2 regions of the Neobacillus niacini genome follow, and region 1 is predicted to be linked to the other one. Evidence: a T-box and tRNA genes for the amino acid it is inferred to sense, from the RefSeq annotation. Region 1 holds a T-box; the other holds one or more tRNA genes.

The links. The T-box of region 1 lies ahead of proS (proline--tRNA ligase). A T-box ahead of a tRNA ligase gene usually reads a tRNA of that ligase, here a tRNA-Pro.
Region 2: it encodes a tRNA-Pro, which carries the amino acid that the T-box ahead of proS (proline--tRNA ligase) is inferred to sense. The anticodon was not compared.

The regions. Positions count from the first base shown of each region.
Region 1 is NZ_CP183883.1:4,429,178-4,439,156, reverse strand. It holds gene ACN6MT_RS21965 (TerD family protein) at 1-512, opposite strand, end outside; gene ACN6MT_RS21960 (sigma factor-like helix-turn-helix DNA-binding protein) at 738-1,442, shown strand; gene clpP (ATP-dependent Clp endopeptidase proteolytic subunit ClpP) at 1,475-2,059, shown strand; gene ACN6MT_RS21950 (MarR family winged helix-turn-helix transcriptional regulator) at 2,216-2,677, shown strand; gene ACN6MT_RS21945 (MMPL family transporter) at 2,682-5,834, shown strand; gene ACN6MT_RS21940 (cupredoxin domain-containing protein) at 5,876-6,754, opposite strand; gene ACN6MT_RS21935 (hypothetical protein) at 6,888-7,037, opposite strand; T-box leader at 7,176-7,394, shown strand; gene proS (proline--tRNA ligase) at 7,636-9,066, shown strand; gene ACN6MT_RS21925 (GNAT family N-acetyltransferase) at 9,352-9,912, shown strand.
Region 2 is NZ_CP183883.1:2,247,517-2,257,495, reverse strand. It holds gene ACN6MT_RS10725 (glycogen/starch/alpha-glucan phosphorylase) at 1-1,061, opposite strand, end outside; gene glgA (glycogen synthase GlgA) at 1,051-2,499, opposite strand; gene ACN6MT_RS10715 (sugar phosphate nucleotidyltransferase) at 2,496-3,527, opposite strand; gene ACN6MT_RS10710 (glucose-1-phosphate adenylyltransferase) at 3,544-4,692, opposite strand; gene glgB (1,4-alpha-glucan branching protein GlgB) at 4,634-6,580, opposite strand; tRNA gene ACN6MT_RS10700 (tRNA-Glu) at 7,506-7,577, opposite strand; tRNA gene ACN6MT_RS10695 (tRNA-Ser) at 7,587-7,677, opposite strand; tRNA gene ACN6MT_RS10690 (tRNA-Asn) at 7,685-7,759, opposite strand; tRNA gene ACN6MT_RS10685 (tRNA-Ile) at 7,821-7,897, opposite strand; tRNA gene ACN6MT_RS10680 (tRNA-Gly) at 7,904-7,977, opposite strand; tRNA gene ACN6MT_RS10675 (tRNA-His) at 7,996-8,071, opposite strand; tRNA gene ACN6MT_RS10670 (tRNA-Phe) at 8,096-8,171, opposite strand; tRNA gene ACN6MT_RS10665 (tRNA-Asp) at 8,198-8,274, opposite strand; tRNA gene ACN6MT_RS10660 (tRNA-Met) at 8,317-8,390, opposite strand; tRNA gene ACN6MT_RS10655 (tRNA-Ser) at 8,511-8,603, opposite strand; tRNA gene ACN6MT_RS10650 (tRNA-Ile) at 8,619-8,695, opposite strand; tRNA gene ACN6MT_RS10645 (tRNA-Met) at 8,764-8,840, opposite strand; tRNA gene ACN6MT_RS10640 (tRNA-Ala) at 8,870-8,945, opposite strand; tRNA gene ACN6MT_RS10635 (tRNA-Pro) at 8,965-9,041, opposite strand; tRNA gene ACN6MT_RS10630 (tRNA-Arg) at 9,049-9,125, opposite strand; tRNA gene ACN6MT_RS10625 (tRNA-Leu) at 9,152-9,240, opposite strand; tRNA gene ACN6MT_RS10620 (tRNA-Gly) at 9,250-9,324, opposite strand; tRNA gene ACN6MT_RS10615 (tRNA-Leu) at 9,352-9,436, opposite strand; tRNA gene ACN6MT_RS10610 (tRNA-Lys) at 9,478-9,553, opposite strand; tRNA gene ACN6MT_RS10605 (tRNA-Thr) at 9,624-9,699, opposite strand; tRNA gene ACN6MT_RS10600 (tRNA-Val) at 9,759-9,834, opposite strand; rRNA gene rrf (5S ribosomal RNA) at 9,845-9,961, opposite strand.

The DNA of each region.
Region 1 (9,979 bases):
ATCGCATTAAATTTCCATTCTCCGTTATGGCGGTAAAGTTCTGCTGCAACAATCGCGGTTTCAACAGTAAAGTCTCTGCCTAGGTTAAAACGAAGCAGCTCTTCATTCGTTTGTTCATTGAAAATGCGCACGTATGAATTAGAGATTTGTCCAAAATTCTGGTGCTTCATTTGTGCATCATGAATCGTAATCGTGAATGCAATTCGGTGGATGTGGCTTGGCACCCTTTGCAAATCGATGCGGATTTGTTCGTCATCACGTTCGCCAGCTCCACTGCGGTTGTCCCCACTGTAATTTATTGAGCCGTTGCCTCCAGATGGATTATTATAAAAAATAAAATCCTGGTCGCTTTGAACCTTTCCAGACGCTCCTAATAAAAAGGTGGAAGCATCTAAATCAAAGTTAGACCCATTATGTGCAATATCCCATCCTAAGCCAACGACAACATTCTGCAGACCAGGATGTGACTTTGTTAAATCAACTTTTTGTCCTTTACTAAGTGTAACTCCCACGTATTTCACTCCTAATCGTGTTTACTATTTTTATTTTATTATAAAGCAACCATTGTAGAAGAACGAATTCTTCACTGATATATTTCCTACTGCTTACATTTACGTTAACTTGGCGAAAAAGTTTCAAAAATGTATATAGTAGTAAATAAGAAAAGTTTTTATACCCGTATCTTTTTATTCCACCTAAACGTTTATAGTGTAGAGAGTGTTAAGGGAGTGAAAATAATGTCAAACAAACTTAGCCCGTGTACCTTAGAGGCTGTGCAGCATGATGAAGGGTCTGAGGATCCTACCTGGAATGAATATTATTTTAAACTGCAGAAATATTGTCATTTTCTAACCCAGAGTAAATGGGATGGAGACGATTTAGCACAAGAGGCGTTGGTAAAGGCAATATCCTATTACAGCCAAGAGAGAATCACTCCGGCGTTATTAAATAAAATAGCACACAATCATTGGATGGATACACTTCGTAAAAGAAAGAACGAACCATTCATTCATGAACAAATGCGTGAGGAGAACTATTTTTCAGCGGGGGATACGATTGCTTCAGTGGATTTGTTACTGGACACCTTTACTCCACGGCAGGCAATCATCTTTCTTTTAAAAGAAGCGTTTCAATATCAATCGAAGGAAATTGCAGAAATATTAAATACGACAGAAATGGCAGTAAAGGCGAGTCTTAACAGGGCTAAGAAACGAATCGGAAATGAACGGGAACCTTTTTCCTTAGATTCGTTTTGGGAAGAGGAGGAACGAGAACAGCTCTGGGATCTTTTTCATGATTCACTCGTCAACCAAGACCCAACAGTCCTAATTGAAGCCATACCGTCCGTAAGTAGGTTGATTAATGTTCCTAAGGCAGTTTCCAGAACACCAGTTACATTGAAAGCTTCATCTCCTTTAAGCACTCTCTGTATGGCTGCATAGCCAATTACTAGCTTTTAAGGAGGATTTAGATAATGAGTACCATTCCATATGTAATTGAACAGTCCAACCGCGGTGAACGCTCTTATGATATATATTCTCGGCTATTAAAGGACCGAATCATTATAATTGGTGAAGAAATTAATGATCATACCGCGAATAGCGTTGTAGCTCAATTATTATTTTTAGCAGCGGACGCACCTGATAAAGAAATCTCTCTCTATATTAACAGTCCAGGCGGTTCTACCTCAGCGGGGTTTGCCATTTTTGATACGATGCAATACATTAAGCCTGACGTCAGAACCATATGTACGGGAATGGCAGCGTCGTTTGGTGCCATGCTGCTGCTAGCTGGGACGAAGGGAAAGCGATATGCATTGCCAAATAGTGAAATCATGATCCATCAGCCTCTGGGTGGCGTCAGGGGTCAGGCTACAGAAATAGAAATCTCAGCAAAACGAATCTTAAAATTGCGGGAACATATCAATCAAATTATTGCCGAAAGAACCGGTCAAAGTGTTGAAAAAGTCGCAAAAGATACCGACCGCGACTACTTTATGAGTGCAGAAGAAGCCAAAGAATATGGAATAATCGATGAGATATTATACCCAAAGGTATAATACAAAAATAATTTGCAAAAATAACAAGAAAAAGGTTAGCAATTGCTAGCCTTTTTTTTATTGACACCATTTATGACATACCATATAGTTAAACAGGTGAATAGTTTAACAGTTTAACTATTATTTTTGAAGTAGAAGTGAGGTGAGAAATGGACGATGGATAAAAAAATTATTCAAGAATTAATCGACCGCTATGTGTCCGTTTCTTTTGAAGTCAATAAGAAGGCTGAGTCCTTAATCAAAAGTCAGATTGAAGAAGATATTACGATTGATCAGCACTACATTATTAGATACATTCAGAATTCTACTGAGTGTACGTCCTCTGAACTGGCAGAGGCCTTTGAGGTCAATAAAAGTGCGATTACCGCTATCATTAATCGATTAGCGGACAGAGGTGTAATTGAAAGAACACGAGATGAAAACGATCGAAGAGTAGTATATCTTACCTTAAGTGAAAAAGGAAAAGAGATGAGTCGAAAAACTCAGGAAAAGGTGCACCTTTTGGTAGAGTCATTGATTACCCAATTTGATGAAACGGAAATCACTAATTTTATTAATACGTATGAGAAATTAGCCCTGATATTAACCAACATGAAAAAGGAAGAAATGGGGGAGTAAAAACGTGAGAGCATTTATAAAAGGAAAATGGTTTGTCCTCCTGGCATGGATTGCAGTCATCGCAGTTCTCTTTTTGTCTGCACCAAATATGGAACAGCTTGTCCGGGACAAAGGACAAATCAGCGTTCCGAAAGGCTATTCTTCTACTTTGGCCGAGGAAATTTTAAACGATGTCCAGTCAAGTGAAAATAGCGGAAATGAATTACAAACAGCATTGGTCTTCCATAGTGACAAAAAGTTGACGGAAGAAGACTTTTCCAAGGCAGAAAAGGCGATTAATCAACTGGAAAAAGAGAAGAGTGATTTAGGTATAACTTCAATCCTGACTCATTTCAATCAAGAAGAATTGAAAGAACAGCTTGTATCGAAGGACGGTAAAACCATTCTTGTTTCCTTAAATGTAGCAGTAAATGACCGTGAAGCAAAAGAAATCACAAATGCCTTGTATAAAGCATTGGATAATGTGAAATTAGACCATTATTATACAGGAAACTGGCTGATTTCTGAGGACCTTGTAACCAACTCACAAGAAGGTCTTAAGAAGACCGAAGGGATTACGGTTGTTTTTATTTTAATTGTTCTTTTGCTTGTATTTAAATCAGCAATCGCTCCAATTATTCCATTAGTAACAGTTGGATTCAGCTATTTAGCTTCCCAATCCATCGTTGCGATATTAGTAGATAAAGTGAATTTCCCATTATCAACGTTCACGCAGATATTCTTAGTGGCTGTATTGTTTGGTATTGGGACTGATTATTGTATATTGCTGCTTAGTCGTTTTAAAGAGGAAATGTCTAAGAATGATAGTGTAGTAGAAGCAATTGTTATTACGTATCGAAATGCAGGTAAAACGGTGTTTTTTAGCGGATTAGCCGTGATGATTGGTTTTGCATCTATTGGTTTTTCTACCTTTGTACTTTATCAGTCAGCCGCTGCCGTTGCGATTGGTGTAGCATTATTGATAGTAGGTTTGTTTACGATTGTTCCGTTCTTTATGGCTGTATTAGGCAAAAAATTATTCTGGCCGTCAAAAGGCAGGCTTGAACATGGTGAAAGTAAATTTTGGGGCTTTGTCGGCAGTTTTGCATTAGCACGTCCTTTAATTGCGCTGCTGATTGTAGCGGCCATTTCAGTTCCGGCGTTATTCACATATGATGGAGATTTGTCGTTTAACTCTTTAGAGGAAATTGGTGATGAGTTCAATTCAATCCAAGGATTTAATATTATTGCTGATGGATTCGGACCTGGTGAATCTATGCCAACACAAATTGTTTTTAAAAATGATGATGAGCTGAACACGTCTGAGTACATTGCTCTGACGGAAAAAATCAGCCAAGAGCTAAATAAAATTAGCGGTGTTGACACAGTCCGTTCCGTTACTCGCCCCACAGGTGAAACCATTGACGATTTATATATTTCAGAGCAGGTAAAAAGTCTTGAGGATGGTCTTGGTCAAGGAAATGATGGAATTGAACAGATTAGCAATGGTCTTGCCGATGCAGGCAGCCAGCTCGCTGCTAATCAGCCTAAAATGGAAGAGGCAGCTGATGGAATCGGTCAATTGATTGCCGGAACATCTCAGCTCCAAACAGGCATGGGAACCATACAAGAAAACCTTGCAAAAATTGAAGATGGATTAAGACAAGGTGCTGCTGGTACGACCCAAGTAAAAGAAGGTCTAGCGGTAATCAAGACTAAATCTGCCGAAGTTTTGGCGGGCAGTAAACAGCTGCTCGAGAGTTACAAACAGGCGGCCCAAGGGTTAAATGCACTTGAAGGAAACTATAAATTAGTTGAAAAGGGCTTAAGTGATCTAAATACGTCCTTAGTGGCAACCAATCAATATTTTACGAATTTAGAAAATGAATATAGTGATATTGGGCAAAATCAAAACTATCAAGCTATCAAAATGACCATTCAGGGTTCTCAGGTAGCAACTGCAGAATTAGCAGGCAGCTTGAATCAATTGAATGCAGGATTAAAAGGGGCTCAGGAAGGAATTAGCTTTGCGAATAGTAATTTTTCAGAAGCCATTGCAGGTCAGGAAGCACTTGTGAAGGGAATGGAAGATCTCTTAAAAGGTTTAACAGAGATTGAATCAGGACTTTACACAATGGGAAATGGCCAAGGACAAATTGTGGATAGCCTGCCTCAATTTTCAAATGGTCTAAATGGATTAAATAGTGGTCAGCAGCAGATATTAACAGGCTTTAAGGATATGAGCGGTCAAATTACTCAGCTTTCAGATGGGTTAACACAAAGCGCGGATGGCTTAAATCAAGTCTCTGATGGTTTGGAGTCTGCACAGGAGTATCTAGCTGGAGTATCGGAACAAGAGCAAAATGGTTTCTTTATTCCACAAGAGGTTCTTGATGGTGAAGACTTTGAGCAAGTCTTAGACACCTATATGTCAAAGGATCGCAAAGTAATGACGATTGATGTGGTCTTTAATATGAACCCATATTCGAATGAAGCTCTTCAGACGGTTCCTGAAATTAAAGATACAGTGGAACGCATTGTCAAGGACACAAAGCTTGAAAACGCAGAAATAGCAGTCGGCGGTGTATCAAGTATGCATCATGATCTAGATAATATTTCGCAAGCTGACTATTCTCGAACAGTGGTGCTTATGTTAATTGGGATTACGATTATTCTAATCATTCTGTTCCGTTCCATCATTATGCCTTTATATTTGATAGGTTCATTAATTTTAACGTATTTTACTTCTATGGCACTTGCTGAGGTATTATTTGTAAATATCTTAGGTTATTCAGGAATTAGCTGGGCTGTTCCGTTCTTCGCGTTTGTCATATTAATTGCACTCGGAATTGATTACAGTATTTTCTTAATGGACCGATTTAATGAATTTAAACATATGCCGGTAGAACAAGCGATTCTCATCTCGATGAAGAAAATGGGGACGGTTATTATCTCGGCGGCTGTCATTTTGGGCGGTACTTTTGCTGCGATGATGCCAGCTGGTGTTTTATCTTTACTACAAATTGCGGCCATTCTATTAATCGGACTTTCACTCTATGCTCTTGTAATTTTACCGTTGTTTGTTCCCGTCATGGTCAAAACCTTTGGCGAGGCAAACTATTGGCCGTTTAAAAAGAATACCGATACCGTTGTACATGATCATTCAACACATTTGTAAAAAAGAAGCACGCTGAGAAATTCTCAGCGTGCTTTCTTGCTCTACTCCACTATAACTGTCCCTTTAAACATATTCATTCCACATGTAAAGGTATATTCTCCTTCTTTGTCAGGGGTAAAGGTTAAATTTGTTGTACCTGCCTTTAGATTAATATTGTTTAAATCGAAATCTGGCATCATAAAGGTTGAAAAACAGCTATTGTCACCCGGATTTGTAATGTTTAACTCCACTTGTACACCTTTTTTTACTCTAATCACATTGGGAGAATAGCCAGTCGGTGTTATCATCATGTCTATTTTAGGATTAGTTTCACCCGTAATATCAAGTTCTGTTTTTGCTGGAGGAGTATTTGTCTCCTGTGTTTGAGCTGCTTCGGCTTCACCAGGAATTTTGACTAGATCACTACTGTATAAAAATAAAAATAAGGCAATCAGAACCAGTCCAGCTGAAAAAATATTAAATGGTGAAATTCCTTGTGTATCCAGTGATAGCTTACCGTTTGTATCAACAATGATAAATAAAATAACTAGACCAAGAATAATAACATACAAGCCTAGTAATATCCCAAGCATGATTGTTGGGTTATCAAACTGAAGGATGGCACCTAAGAGGGCACCGATCATTCCACTTACAATACCGGAAACCGATCCGCTTAAAATCGCCAACATCCCAACAGGCTGGCCAGCAATAAAACCTAGGACAAAACCAATTAAAGTACCTAAGCCAACAGGGAAAAATAATTCGCCTGAAAGAATCCCGCTGATATATCCAGCTAATAATCCTCCCATCATTGTCAGGACGATTACGACAATCGTACCTGAAAGGCTTGCAAGTTTATTTTTCTTGCGATGAAGCAGAAGAATGGAACATCCAGTCAATACACTCATAATAACGATTGTGAAAATCGATAATACATACATTTGAAAATCTCCTCTAACAGTTAATAAACAACATATGTACATTATAAATGCATTGATAAACATAAAAATTGTCTTTTTGGTGGCGTTTATGAACGTTTAATGAAAACTTCACTGGAAATAAAAAAAGACGTTCTCAACGTCCATTGGGTTTATTGATTTTCTCGTTATCTATGGTGTTTTTATAGATTCTTTTTAACGCTTCATTTTGCATTTTCATAAGGTCAAGTAAGTATCGTTTTTCTTCTTCTTCCTGATCAATCTCATTCTTTTCGTCATTTTTCAAGAATATCACCTCATTCCTACTAATTGTAACCGAAATCCAAGCTAGAAATAAAGCATTGTAATATGTAATCAGAATATTTTTCCATAATAGTATTTGACATTTTCGTGTTAGAACTATATAATTTTTTCAAAAATACTATTTGAAACTGTGAAGAGGATTAGTAAAATGTAAGGTGTCTTACAAAGAGAGGAAACCATTGGTGGAAGGTTTCTTAAGACAGACATTTGAACCTGCCTTGGAGTTCTGTATCGGATTCTTATTTGAAGATACATGCGGATAAAATCCGTTATCATGTCGAGAGTATAAAGCATTTGCTTTATGAATTTAGGGTGGTATCGCCAGGTCTTGGTCCCTTTTTGGGGCCAAGGCCTTTTTATATTCAAACCTGTGTTAAAGCGTAATATTAATATTGGCACCTGTTGATTTGCGTGGAAGGCACGAAGACTCCTGCAGGAGGACGGGACAGGGGAGACCCCGCAGACGCTTTAGCGTCGAGGAGGCTTCCCGAACCGCCTGCGGAAAGCGAAGTGCCTGGAGCGCAAATCAACAGTCCAGTTTAGCACACAGCGATTTTTAAAAAAATAATGAGGTGTCAAAAATGGCAAAGGAATTTGTAAAAGATGTTACCAGTATGGACGAGGATTTCGCCCAGTGGTATACCGATGTTGTAACAAAAGCAGACTTAATCGATTATTCAAGTGTACGCGGATCAATGATTATCCGCCCTTATGGATATGCCCTATGGGACAATATTAAAAATGAATTAGACCGCCGTATTAAAGAAACAGGCCATGAAAATGTCTATATGCCATTATTTATTCCAGAAAGCTTGCTCCAAAAAGAAAAAGACCATGTCGAAGGATTTGCACCTGAAGTGGCATGGGTAACACATGGTGGTTCTGAGGAGCTGGCTGAGCGTTTAGTCGTGCGCCCAACATCTGAAGTTCTTTTCTGTGAGCATTATAGCAATATCATTCATTCATACAGGGATTTACCCAAGCTTTATAATCAATGGGCTAACGTAGTTCGCTGGGAAAAAACAACCCGTCCATTTTTACGGACATTAGAATTTTTATGGCAGGAAGGTCATACTGCACACGCAACGGATGAAGAAGCGATGGAAGAAACGATCAAAATGCTGAATGTCTATGCAGCGATTTGTGAAGAGATCCTTGCAATTCCTGTAGTTAAAGGTCAGAAGACCGAAAAAGAAAAATTTGCTGGAGCTAAAGCTACTTTTACCATTGAAAGCTTAATGCACGATGGTAAAGCCCTGCAGTCAGGAACATCCCACCATTTTGGCACAGGTTTTGCGGAAGCATTTAATATCCAATATACCGATAAAGAAGGAAAGCTTCAGTATGTTCACCAAACATCATGGGGCTTTACGACAAGAATCATTGGGGCGTTAATCATGGTTCATGGTGACGACCGCGGTCTTGTGATTCCTCCAAAAGCTGCGCCAACTCAAGTTATGATAGTGCCAATTGCACAGCATAAAGAAGGAGTTCTTGATTTCGCTTATGATTTGAAGAAGTCATTATCCAGCGTTGCTCGTGTTGATATTGACGCTAGCGATAAAAAGCCAGGCTGGAAATTCAACGAATACGAAATGAAAGGAATTCCAGTTCGTTTAGAAGTGGGACCAAAAGACATTGAAAACAAACAAGTTGTGTTGGTAAGAAGGGATACATTAGAAAAAGTAATTGTTCCTATGGATCAATTAGAAACCAAGCTTGTGGAATTACTCGATGATATCCAATCTAATTTATACAATAAAGCTTTGACGCACCGTGAAGAAAGAACTTCCGTAGCCGTGACACTTCCTGAATTAAAGGAAAAGCTTGAAGCAAAACCAGGATTCATTAAAGCTATGTGGTGCGGAGAGCTTGCGTGTGAGGAGAAAATCAAAGAAGAAACAACTGCCACTTCTAGATGTATTCCATTTGAACAAGAACAGGTTTCTACTACATGTGTATGCTGTGGAAAAGAAGCAGACAAGATGGTCTATTGGGCAAAAGCATACTAATATTTTTGTGGAGACTCTTCCTTTTTGGAAGGGTCTTTTTATTAATTGCCGTTCATGAAGCCTAAAATGAAAGGAAAATCACGAAAGTGGTCATCATGAAGGGTTTATGAAGCCCAAAGTGAAAGGGAAATCGGTAAAATGGTCATCATAAGCCCTCCATGAAGCCCAAAATGAAAGAAGTATCGCATAAATGGTCACCATGAAGGGTTTATAAAGCCCAAAGTCGAAAAAGAAAAGAGAAAATGGACTTCATGAAGATTCAAAGTTTTTAAAGGGGGAGACAAAATGAATCCAAGTTTAATAGAATTTCCAGAGGAGTTTACCACAGAAAGGTTGTTAATCCGCAAGCCCTTACCAGGTGATGGGAAATATGTATATGAAGCAATCCAGGCGTCATTGAATGAACTAAAACCGTGGATGCCATGGGCTCATATGAATCAAACAGAGCAAGATGTAGAAGCGAATGTAAGAGACAGTATTGCAAAGTTTATAACCCGTGAAGATTTAAGATTACATTTATTCAATAAGGAAACCGGTGAATTTATTGGTTCATCAGGTCTTCATAGAATTAATTGGGAAGTACCAAAGTTTGAGATTGGTTATTGGATTGATACCCGTTTTTCTGGCAGAGGATATATAACGGAAGCGACAGAAGCAATTATGAGGTTTGCATTTACCGAACTTAATGCTAAACGAATTGAGATTCGTTGTGATCCACGAAATACTAAAAGTCGTGCAATTCCAGAAAAATTAGGTTTTACCCTTGAGGGCATCTTAAAAAATGATGGTATCTCTGTAGATAGTAAGGAACTTAGAGACACCTGCGTTTTCGCAAAAATAAAATAAATCACTTAAATAATGAATTAACTGAAATACACTTGACTAATCGTAAGAAATAAGCGGAGAAATTCCG
Region 2 (9,979 bases), 2.2 Mb from region 1:
TCCAATGCTTCAGATAAGGTCGTATGGTTTGTATAGGAAATCGTATGCCTTGTTATATACCAGGCAAGATCCCAATCAAATCCTTCCTCATCAATTAAGATTCTCATTAGTTCAGGGATTGCTAAAACTGGGTGGGTATCATTAATATGAATGCAGACATGTTGGTGAAGTTCCTTCAAGTTTCCGTGTTGCTTTCGATACGTTTTGATGATGGACTGAATACTTGCAGATACTAAAAAATATTGCTGCTTTAGCCGCAGTATTTTCCCTTCATCATGTGTATCATCCGGGTATAGGAATTCTGAGACTAATTCTGTTTCCCGTTTGTACTTTAAAATGTCTTCATGAATAGGGAATTGAGATGGCTCTGCATTCCATAATCTAAGTGTATTAACTGTTTCAGAGTTATATCCAATAACAGGCATATCATGTGGGACTGCAGTAACGGATTCTGCATTCAAATGTTGAAACACTAGACGGCCATTCTCTGTTCTTCCTTCCACCTTACCCCAAAAAGGTATTTTAACCGCTAAGTCAGCCTTGCGAACTTCCCAAACATTCCCGCTTCTGAGCCATTGCTCCGGAAGTTCGACTTGATATCCATCGACAATCTTCTGTTCAAATAGTCCATGTTTATAGCGGATTCCATGACCGTGTCCGGGGAGATTTAGGGAAGCAAGAGAGTCAAGAAAACAAGCGGCTAATCTACCTAAGCCGCCATTTCCCAATCCTGCATCACTTTCTAATTCCTCTAGGTTACTCAAATCGATACCAAGTTCTCTAAGACCAACTTGTACTGTTTCTTCGATTCCCAAATTAATTAGATTTTGCCTAAGGAGCTTTCCTAATAAATATTCTATTGAAAGATAATAGACTTGTTTTCCCTTTGCAGCAAGGTATCGTTCATTCGTTTTAATCCAATCATGGCTAACAAATTCACGAATCATAATACCAAGTGTTTGATAATGATCACGCTCTGAGCTTTCTGAAAAGCTCTTACCGCATACCATATTCAACCTCTTTAAAAAAGTATCCTTAAACTCTGTTGTATTAGAAAACATGGGTTTCACTCCTCGAGATCAGCTCTGCATACAGCTGATTATACTTAAATGCAGACTGGGCCCAGCTATTATCTTTTTTCATTGCTTTTTGAACGATTGTTTCCCACTCGGGATCATGATAAAAGCGTAATGCCCTTCTAATCGTATATAACATGTCATGGGCATTAAAATTCTTAAAAGAAAAACCATTTCCCTCATTGGTAGTTTCATTCCAAGATTGTACAGTATCATTTAGCCCGCCTGTTTCACGTACAATTGGCACCGCACCGTATCTCATAGCGATTAATTGACCAAGACCACATGGTTCAAATAAGGATGGCATTAGAAACAGGTCTGCCGCAGCATATAGCTTGTGAGCAAGTCCCTCACTAAAACCGATGTGAACCTTTAATTTATCTGGATAAGAGCTTGCTGCATGGCGTAAATACTCCTCATAAGCATAGTCCCCTGTCCCTAGAACCACCATTTGAATATCTTCATGAAGAATATCATTTAGAACACACTTAACGAGATCTAATCCCTTTTGTTTTGTCAGCCGAGTAATCATCACCATTAGCGGTGTATTCGGTTTTTGTGGCAGCCCAAAGAATTTTTGGACTTCACTTTTATTTATTGCTTTACCTTCAAGATTATTACTGTTGTACGTTTTATAGATTAGGGAATCATCGGCAGGATTATAGAATTTATCATCGATACCATTTACAATCCCAACAAGATCTTCTTCTCTTGTTCTTAAGAGACCGTCCAATTTCTCACCATATACAGGCGTTTGGATTTCTTGTTTATAGGTTGGGCTCACTGTTGTAATTTCGTCAGCTGCTACAAGAGCACCCTTCATGAAATTAATACAGCCAAAGAATTCTAAATTTTCAGGGTTAAATGCTCCCCAATCTAATCCCAGCAAGTCAGAAAGCGCCTCTCTTGGGAAAATCCCTTGAAATTGTAAATTATGGATAGTGAAAACCGTACGAATAAGTCCGTAGCCTTTTCGCTTGTAATACTCCATTCTTAATAAAAAAGGAATCATAGCTGTATGCCAATCATGGCAATGCAGTACATCTGGATAAAAATCAAGATGTTCCAGCGCTTCCAACACAGCTCGATTAAAATAAGCGAATCTCTCGCCATCATCATAATAGCCATAAAATCCTTCGCGTTTAAAATAATACTCATTATCAACAAAGTAATAGGTTACTCCCTCATAGGAAAGCTCTTCTATACCGCAATATTGATTTCTCCAGCCAACAGGTACAGTAAATTCTTTAATTTTTACCATATCCGCCTTAAATTCATCGGCAATAGTACCATATTTAGGCATGATAACTCTTACATCCGTACCAAGACTTTTTAATTCCTTAGGCAGGGAGCCTGCAACGTCTGCTAGCCCCCCAGATTTCGCAAATGGTCCACATTCTGATACTGCAAATAATACTTTCACGATTTCATCAGAGCTCCTTGTTTAGTTCCTTTCCGTACAACATAAGGATCCCTGGCAGTACCTGTTAGAATTGTACCCGCCTCTACCTTTACGTCTTTGTCTAAAATAACGGAATCCAGGTAGCAATTATCTTCAATTACACATTTTTGCATGATAATGCAATTCTTAATAACTGCCCCTTTACCAATTTTAACGCCCCTGGAGATAATACTATTTTCAACTGAGCCATTTATTAAGCAGCCATTCGCAATCATGGCATTTTGGACAGTTGAGCCCTTTAAATAACGTGTTGGCGGCTCATCTTTTACCTTTGTCAGGATGGGGTGTTCTTTTATAAACAATTGCTTCCAGACATCGGAATTTAATAAATTTAAACTAGTAGAAAAATAGTTTTGAATAGAGTTGATCATTACCGCATATCCGGAATATTCATAGCGGCAAATGGAGTAGAAATGTTCAGAGTCTAAAACGACATCTTTCATGCATGTATACCCAGTTTCATTTCTTGTTTCAATTAATTTAACAAGTAAAGAGGTTTTCACTAAATACATCTTCATAGGAGTCCCATTTTCATGGAATATTTCGGTAATATCACACCCTGAATGCATATGCCATTCTAACAATGGTGCAAAATCCATATTGAAAACGGTATAACAATTGGTAATTAAAGAGTACTCTTGAGAACTGCGGTAAAAGAAATCCAAGTTTGCTGCAAAGTTTTCAAAAGAACCAATTTTATTTATATCTGAATCAACCACGGGAGTTGGAAAAAAGAAAAGTCCATCACGTTTGCGATTTAAATCCCAATTCTTCCCCGATCCAAGGTGATCCATTAACGAACGATACATCATTTTAGGAAAGATGGCTACACTTTGAATTCCTGAATTCACCATATTAGAAAGTACAAAATCGATAATACGATAACGTCCTGCAAAAGGCAGGGCTGCGAGTGAGCGATGGGTCAAAAGCTCTTCTAAATCATCATGGTATGTGGTGGCGTCAATAACACCTAATAATTTTCTTTGCAATACAAGTCCCTCCCGTTTATTTAAAAGCAGGATATATCCCACTTAACATTTCTTCTGTAACAAGAATAATTTCATCATCAAATGAACGTATTACGGTTCCATCTGGAATAACAGCGTCACTTGGAACGATCGCTTTTTCAATCTTAACGTTCTCACCAATTACAGCATCTGGCATGATTACAGATTCCTTTATAATGGATCCTTTACCAACACTAACCCCTTGAAATAAAACAGAATTATCAATTTCCCCTTCAATGGTACAGCCTTCATTAATTAGTGACTCCTTAACTATTGCTTCAGGAGAGATATACTGAGGGGGTTGATTAGGATTGACAGAATAGATTCTCCAATCGTGATCAAATAGATCTAAATCACATTCGTCATTTAATAGATCCATATTTGCTTCCCAAAGACTCTTGACTGTACCAACATCTTTCCAATAGCCTTTAAAAGGATAGGCATATAACTTTTTATTTTCATCTAATAAAGTTGGAATGATGTCTTTACCAAAATCGTGGGAGGATTTACTATTTCTAGCGTCCATCTCAAGATATTCCTTCAGTATATTCCAGCTAAAAATATAAATGCCCATCGAAGCTAGATTATTCTTTGGCTCTGCTGGCTTCTCCTCAAACTCTGTTATTCTTAAATCCTCGTTTGTATTCATAATCCCAAAACGGCTTGCTTCCGCCCAAGGAACTTCAATTAAAGAAATCGTTACATCAGCTCGTTTTTCTATGTGATACTCAAGCATGCTTTCATAGTTCATTTTGTAAATATGATCACCTGAGAGAATTAATACATATTCAGGCTGGTATTGTTTTAAATAATTTAGGTTTTGATAAATAGCACTCGCAGTTCCGGTATACCATTTTACCTCAGAAGTCTCAGCATATGGAGGTAAAACCGTTACGCCCCCATCTTTTCGGTCAAGGTCCCAAGCACTGCCAATACCTATATACGAGTTTAATAGCAACGGTTGATATTGAGTTAAGACTCCGACTGTATCAATACCTGAATTAGCACAATTGCTTAATGGAAAATCAATGATTCTGTACTTTCCTCCAAAAGGAACAGCAGGCTTTGCCAAATCCTTCGTAAGTGAGTTAAGTCTGCTTCCTTTCCCTCCTGCCAATAGCATTGCCACGCACTTTTTCTTTCCCATTACCTTTTCTCTCCTTTCGTTTTTTCACCGGTCGAATGATCTGAAAGCCAAAAGGCGGTATCGTCACATTAACGGAATATGGTCTTCCATGAAATGGCTCTTCTTCAGCCATAAATGTTTTTTTATTAATAAAGCCAGCACCGCCAAAGTCTGCATCGTCACTATTAAATATTTCACGAAACTCGCCTTGAGCAGGTACACCAATCTTATATTCCGGATAGTGTATACCCGTAAAATTGCAAATAATAACCAAATAATCATTTTCGGCTTTTCCTTTTCGAATAAACGAGAAGACCGATTGGCTATAGTTATTACAATCAATCCATTCAAAACCTTCATGCATATGGTCTAGTTCATACATCGCTTTAGATCGTTTATAGAGTTTTGTTAATTGTTTAACATATTGATTTACATTCTGGTGCATTTCATAATCTAACAGGTTCCAATCTAACTGTTCTTTGTCTTTCCATTCTGCAAACTGACCCAGTTCAAATCCCATAAATAAAAGATTCTTTCCAGGATGAGCGAACATATATCCTAGAAGCATGCGCAGCTGTGCGAACTTTTCCCAATAATCACCCGGCATTTTATCTAACAGTGACTTTTTACCATGGACAACTTCATCATGTGAAAATGGGAGCATAAAGTTTTCTGAAAAGGCATAAAGAATCGAAAAAGTTACTTTCGTATGAACACTTGAGCGTGCAAATGGAGGAGTTTCCATATATTTTAAAATGTCATTCATCCAGCCCATATTCCATTTATAATCGAAGCCTAATCCACCATAATGGACCGGTGCAGTAACATTAGGGAAATCTGTTGAATCCTCTCCAATCATGACAAAAGTTGGATCGTACTGATGAACTTCTATATTCAATTTTTTTAGAAAGTCTATCCCAAATGGGTTTTCAAGGTTTTCAACTGAATTCGGCCAATATATGATGTTTGCAACGGCGTCCATCCTAAACCCATCAATATGGAAGTAATCTATCCAAAAGAATGCATTTGAGATGAGGAAACTTTGCACCTCTCCTTTTCCAAGGTCAAAGTTCGCTGTACCCCAAACATGATTTTCCCTGTCACTTTCTGTTTCGTAAGAATAAATATGTGAACCATCAAAACGGTATAAACCATGTGAATCCTTACAAAAGTGACCCGGCACCCAATCAAGTATTACGCCAATTCCATTCTGATGACATTGATCTACAAAGTACATGAAGTCCTTTGGTGTGCCGTAGCGGGAGGTTGCTGAAAAGTATCCAGTACCCTGATATCCCCAAGATCCGTCAAAGGGGTGCTCGATAAGAGGTAATAATTCAATATGTGTAAATCCATGTTCAAGCACATAAGGTATGAGTACTTCAGCCATTTCCTTATATGTTAAAAAATCACCATTCTCATGTTTTTTCCATGAACCAAAATGCACCTCATAAATGATCTGTGGTTCAGATAAGAAGTTTCTTTTTTGCTTTCGGTGCATCCAATGATTATCCTGCCAATCGTAATTTCTCAAAGAATAAACGATGGAAGCGGTATTTGGCCGCAGTTCAGAATAAAATGCATAAGGATCCGATTTTAAAAGTCTTTCATTTTGTGCTGTAATTATTTCATACTTATAGAGGCAGCCATTCAGGTCCTGATTAATGACAATAATCCATACACCTTCATTGTTTACCCTATGTAAATCGTAACCTTCTCCATTCCAGTTATTGAAATTTCCGACCAGCCTCACTTTGTTGGCGTTAGGAGCCCACACACAAAATCGCGTATATACTTTGTCTGATTCTTTAAAGACGTGTGCTCCGAACAGCTGGTGACTTTGAAAAAGGTTCCCCTCATGAAATAAATGCAACTGATAGTCTGTTGGATATAACGTATTCACTGCCATTATTAACCTCATCCTTGTGAAAATGTATTTCAAGGGTTAATTATAAGTGCAAATTACAAATAAGCCTTGTAAAACTTTTTTATCTTTTCTGACAATAAAATATACAGACCGTCATTTTCCTGTTTTTTTCAACACCTTTCGACAAGAATTGGCAAGAAATCCTTCATTAATCGACAAAAATATATAAAGTTTTTTTGGTTTTTTGAGTAAAAAATATTATTTGATTTATAAGAAACTTTGCCAAGTAAAAGTGCTAAATATGCAGCGAATGTAAGCGTTATCAAGGTTTTTCCTAGTAGCAAAGAAAAGAAAAATATTATCCTAAAATAGTAATTAACCATGGAAAATGCCTCCCTAGATGTAGAACAAGCTATTCGTATTTTAAAGGATTGTTTTGTTTTTTTTCTTATATAACACCGGGATTTGGGTAGGGCAAAATGTAGATGATTGGCACAATTAAATCTTAAGCAGCATGATATCTTACAGGTAAGGGAACGAGCAATTTGATTAAGGAGAGGTTTGGGCAATGAAGGCCATTGAGAACTAACAGGTTTAAGATCCTAGGCAGTAATACAAACAATAGAACAGATTGGCTCACATTATGGGATAACAGCACAGGACAGCCTTGAATCCTGCCTATATTACCAAGTGGATTTGATCACCTTTTATAAAGAGGTTTAAGCAATGGAGCAGAACAAATAGTAGAACAGATAGTGATAGAAAGAAACAGGCAGGATTTAATTCATCCTGATATCACAGTGGATCAAATGCTGTCTATCTTGGTATAAGAAATAAGTGAAGGTTCTACAGCACTGAATGAAGGAACTAACCTAGAAGAATAACTTATTCACAGTGCTGCCGTCATTTGTCTGATAAAAATAAGCACAAAAAAACTGATGATAAGTTTATCATCAGCCTTTTTGTATGACCCCTACGGGATTCGAACCCGTGTTACCGCCGTGAAAGGGCGGTGTCTTAACCGCTTGACCAAGGGGCCAAATAATTATGGCGGAGAAGGAGGGATTTGAACCCTCGCGCCGGTTACCCGACCTACACCCTTAGCAGGGGCGCCTCTTCAGCCTCTTGAGTACTTCCCCATAAAAATGGCTCCGCAGGTAGGACTCGAACCTACGACCGATCGGTTAACAGCCGATAGCTCTACCACTGAGCTACTGCGGAATAATAGAAAGTTAGTTTTCTTTCAAAAAAAATTCTAATAATTTTGCTTCGCAAAAAATTCTGGTGGGCCTAAATGGACTCGAACCATCGACCTCACGCTTATCAGGCGTGCGCTCTAACCAGCTGAGCTATAGGCCCATAAATTGGAGCGGGTGATGAGAATCGAACTCACAACATCAGCTTGGAAGGCTGAGGTTTTACCACTAAACTACACCCGCAGAAAATAAAATGATACATGGGGCGACTGATGGGAATCGAACCCACGAATGCCTGAACCACAATCAGGTGCGTTAACCACTTCGCCACAATCGCCATAATATTAGAATATTACATAAATGGTGGCTCAGGACGGAATCGAACCGCCGACACAAGGATTTTCAGTCCTTTGCTCTACCGACTGAGCTACTGAGCCACTTTATTTTGCCATCTCAATAAAAATGGCGGTCTGGACGGGACTCGAACCCGCGACCTCCTGCGTGACAGGCAGGCATTCTAACCAACTGAACTACCAGACCAAGGTTTTTTCAAGTGTTTTTCTTGAAAATAACTAACCTTAATTGCGGGGACAGGATTTGAACCTGCGACCTTCGGGTTATGAGCCCGACGAGCTACCAGACTGCTCCACCCCGCGACAATAAAAAGTGTTTCAATGCATTTTGTATCAATCTCAGAAAGCTTATTAAGCTACGGCTTGACTAATACAATTCGAGGTTAAATCATTGAAGTAACGCTCGTTGCTGAAGTAATAATATGGCGGAGGAAGAGGGATTCGAACCCCCGCGCGGTTTAACCCGCCTGTCGGTTTTCAAGACCGATCCCTTCAGCCGGACTTGGGTATTCCTCCATATTATAAAATTACTGGTGGACCTTGTAGGACTCGAACCTACGACCGGACGGTTATGAGCCGTCTGCTCTAACCAGCTGAGCTAAAGGTCCAAATTGAGGTATTTTTAGTTATTTTGCTGTGCAAAAAAACTTTTGTATTTTTACTTCATAAAAATACTTGGTAGCGGCGGAGGGGATCGAACCCCCGACCTTACGGGTATGAACCGTACGCTCTAGCCAGCTGAGCTACACCGCCAAATATAGAAAATAACCCTGAAAATAACTTGGTGGAGCCTAGCGGGATCGAACCGCTGACCTCCTGCGTGCAAAGCAGGCGCTCTCCCAGCTGAGCTAAGGCCCCAAATTATGTTTAAGAAGAATGGTCGGGAAGACAGGATTCGAACCTGCGACCCCTTGGTCCCAAACCAAGTGCTCTACCAAGCTGAGCTACTTCCCGTAAAATATGGCGCGCCCGAAAGGAGTCGAACCCATAACCTTCTGATCCGTAGTCAGACACTCTATCCAATTGAGCTACGGGCGCATTTCTTTACTAATCTGTTATTAAAATGGTGCCGAGGACCGGAATCGAACCGGTACGGTAGTCACCTACCGCAGGATTTTAAGTCCTGTGCGTCTGCCAGTTCCGCCACCCCGGCAACTTTCTTTGGAGCGGAAGACGGGATTCGAACCCGCGACCCCCACCTTGGCAAGGTGGTGTTCTACCACTGAACTACTTCCGCATTTAACGTTTTAATTATTAGGTAATATGGTGCGGGTGAAGGGAGTCGAACCCCCACGCCTTGCGGCGCCAGATCCTAAGTCTGGTGCGTCTGCCAATTCCGCCACACCCGCAAATTAAAATGGAAAGCTACTTTCACTATTGTGAAAAAACTTGGTGAGCCATGAAGGACTCGAACCTTCGACCCTCTGATTAAAAGTCAGATGCTCTACCAACTGAGCTAATGGCTCATATAATTGGTACTTATATGATAAGTAATATTCTTTGCTGCTGCCATTGAATAATCAAGGAAGTAAAGCATGGTGCCGGCGAGAGGACTTGAACCCCCAACCTACTGATTACAAGTCAGTTGCTCTACCAATTGAGCTACCCCGGCACATATGGAAAGTTATTTACTTTGCAAAAAACTTTGGTTATTTACTTCGCAAAAAACTTTGGTGGAGGATGACGGGATCGAACCGCCGACCCTCTGCTTGTAAGGCAGATGCTCTCCCAGCTGAGCTAATCCTCCATATAGTACAGCCTGGCAATGTCCTACTCTCACAGGGACGCTTGTCCCAACTACCATCGGCGCTGAGAAGCTTAACTTCCGTGTTCGGTATGGGAACGGGTGTGACCTTCTCGCCATTATTACCAGACTATTTTCTCAAAGACAA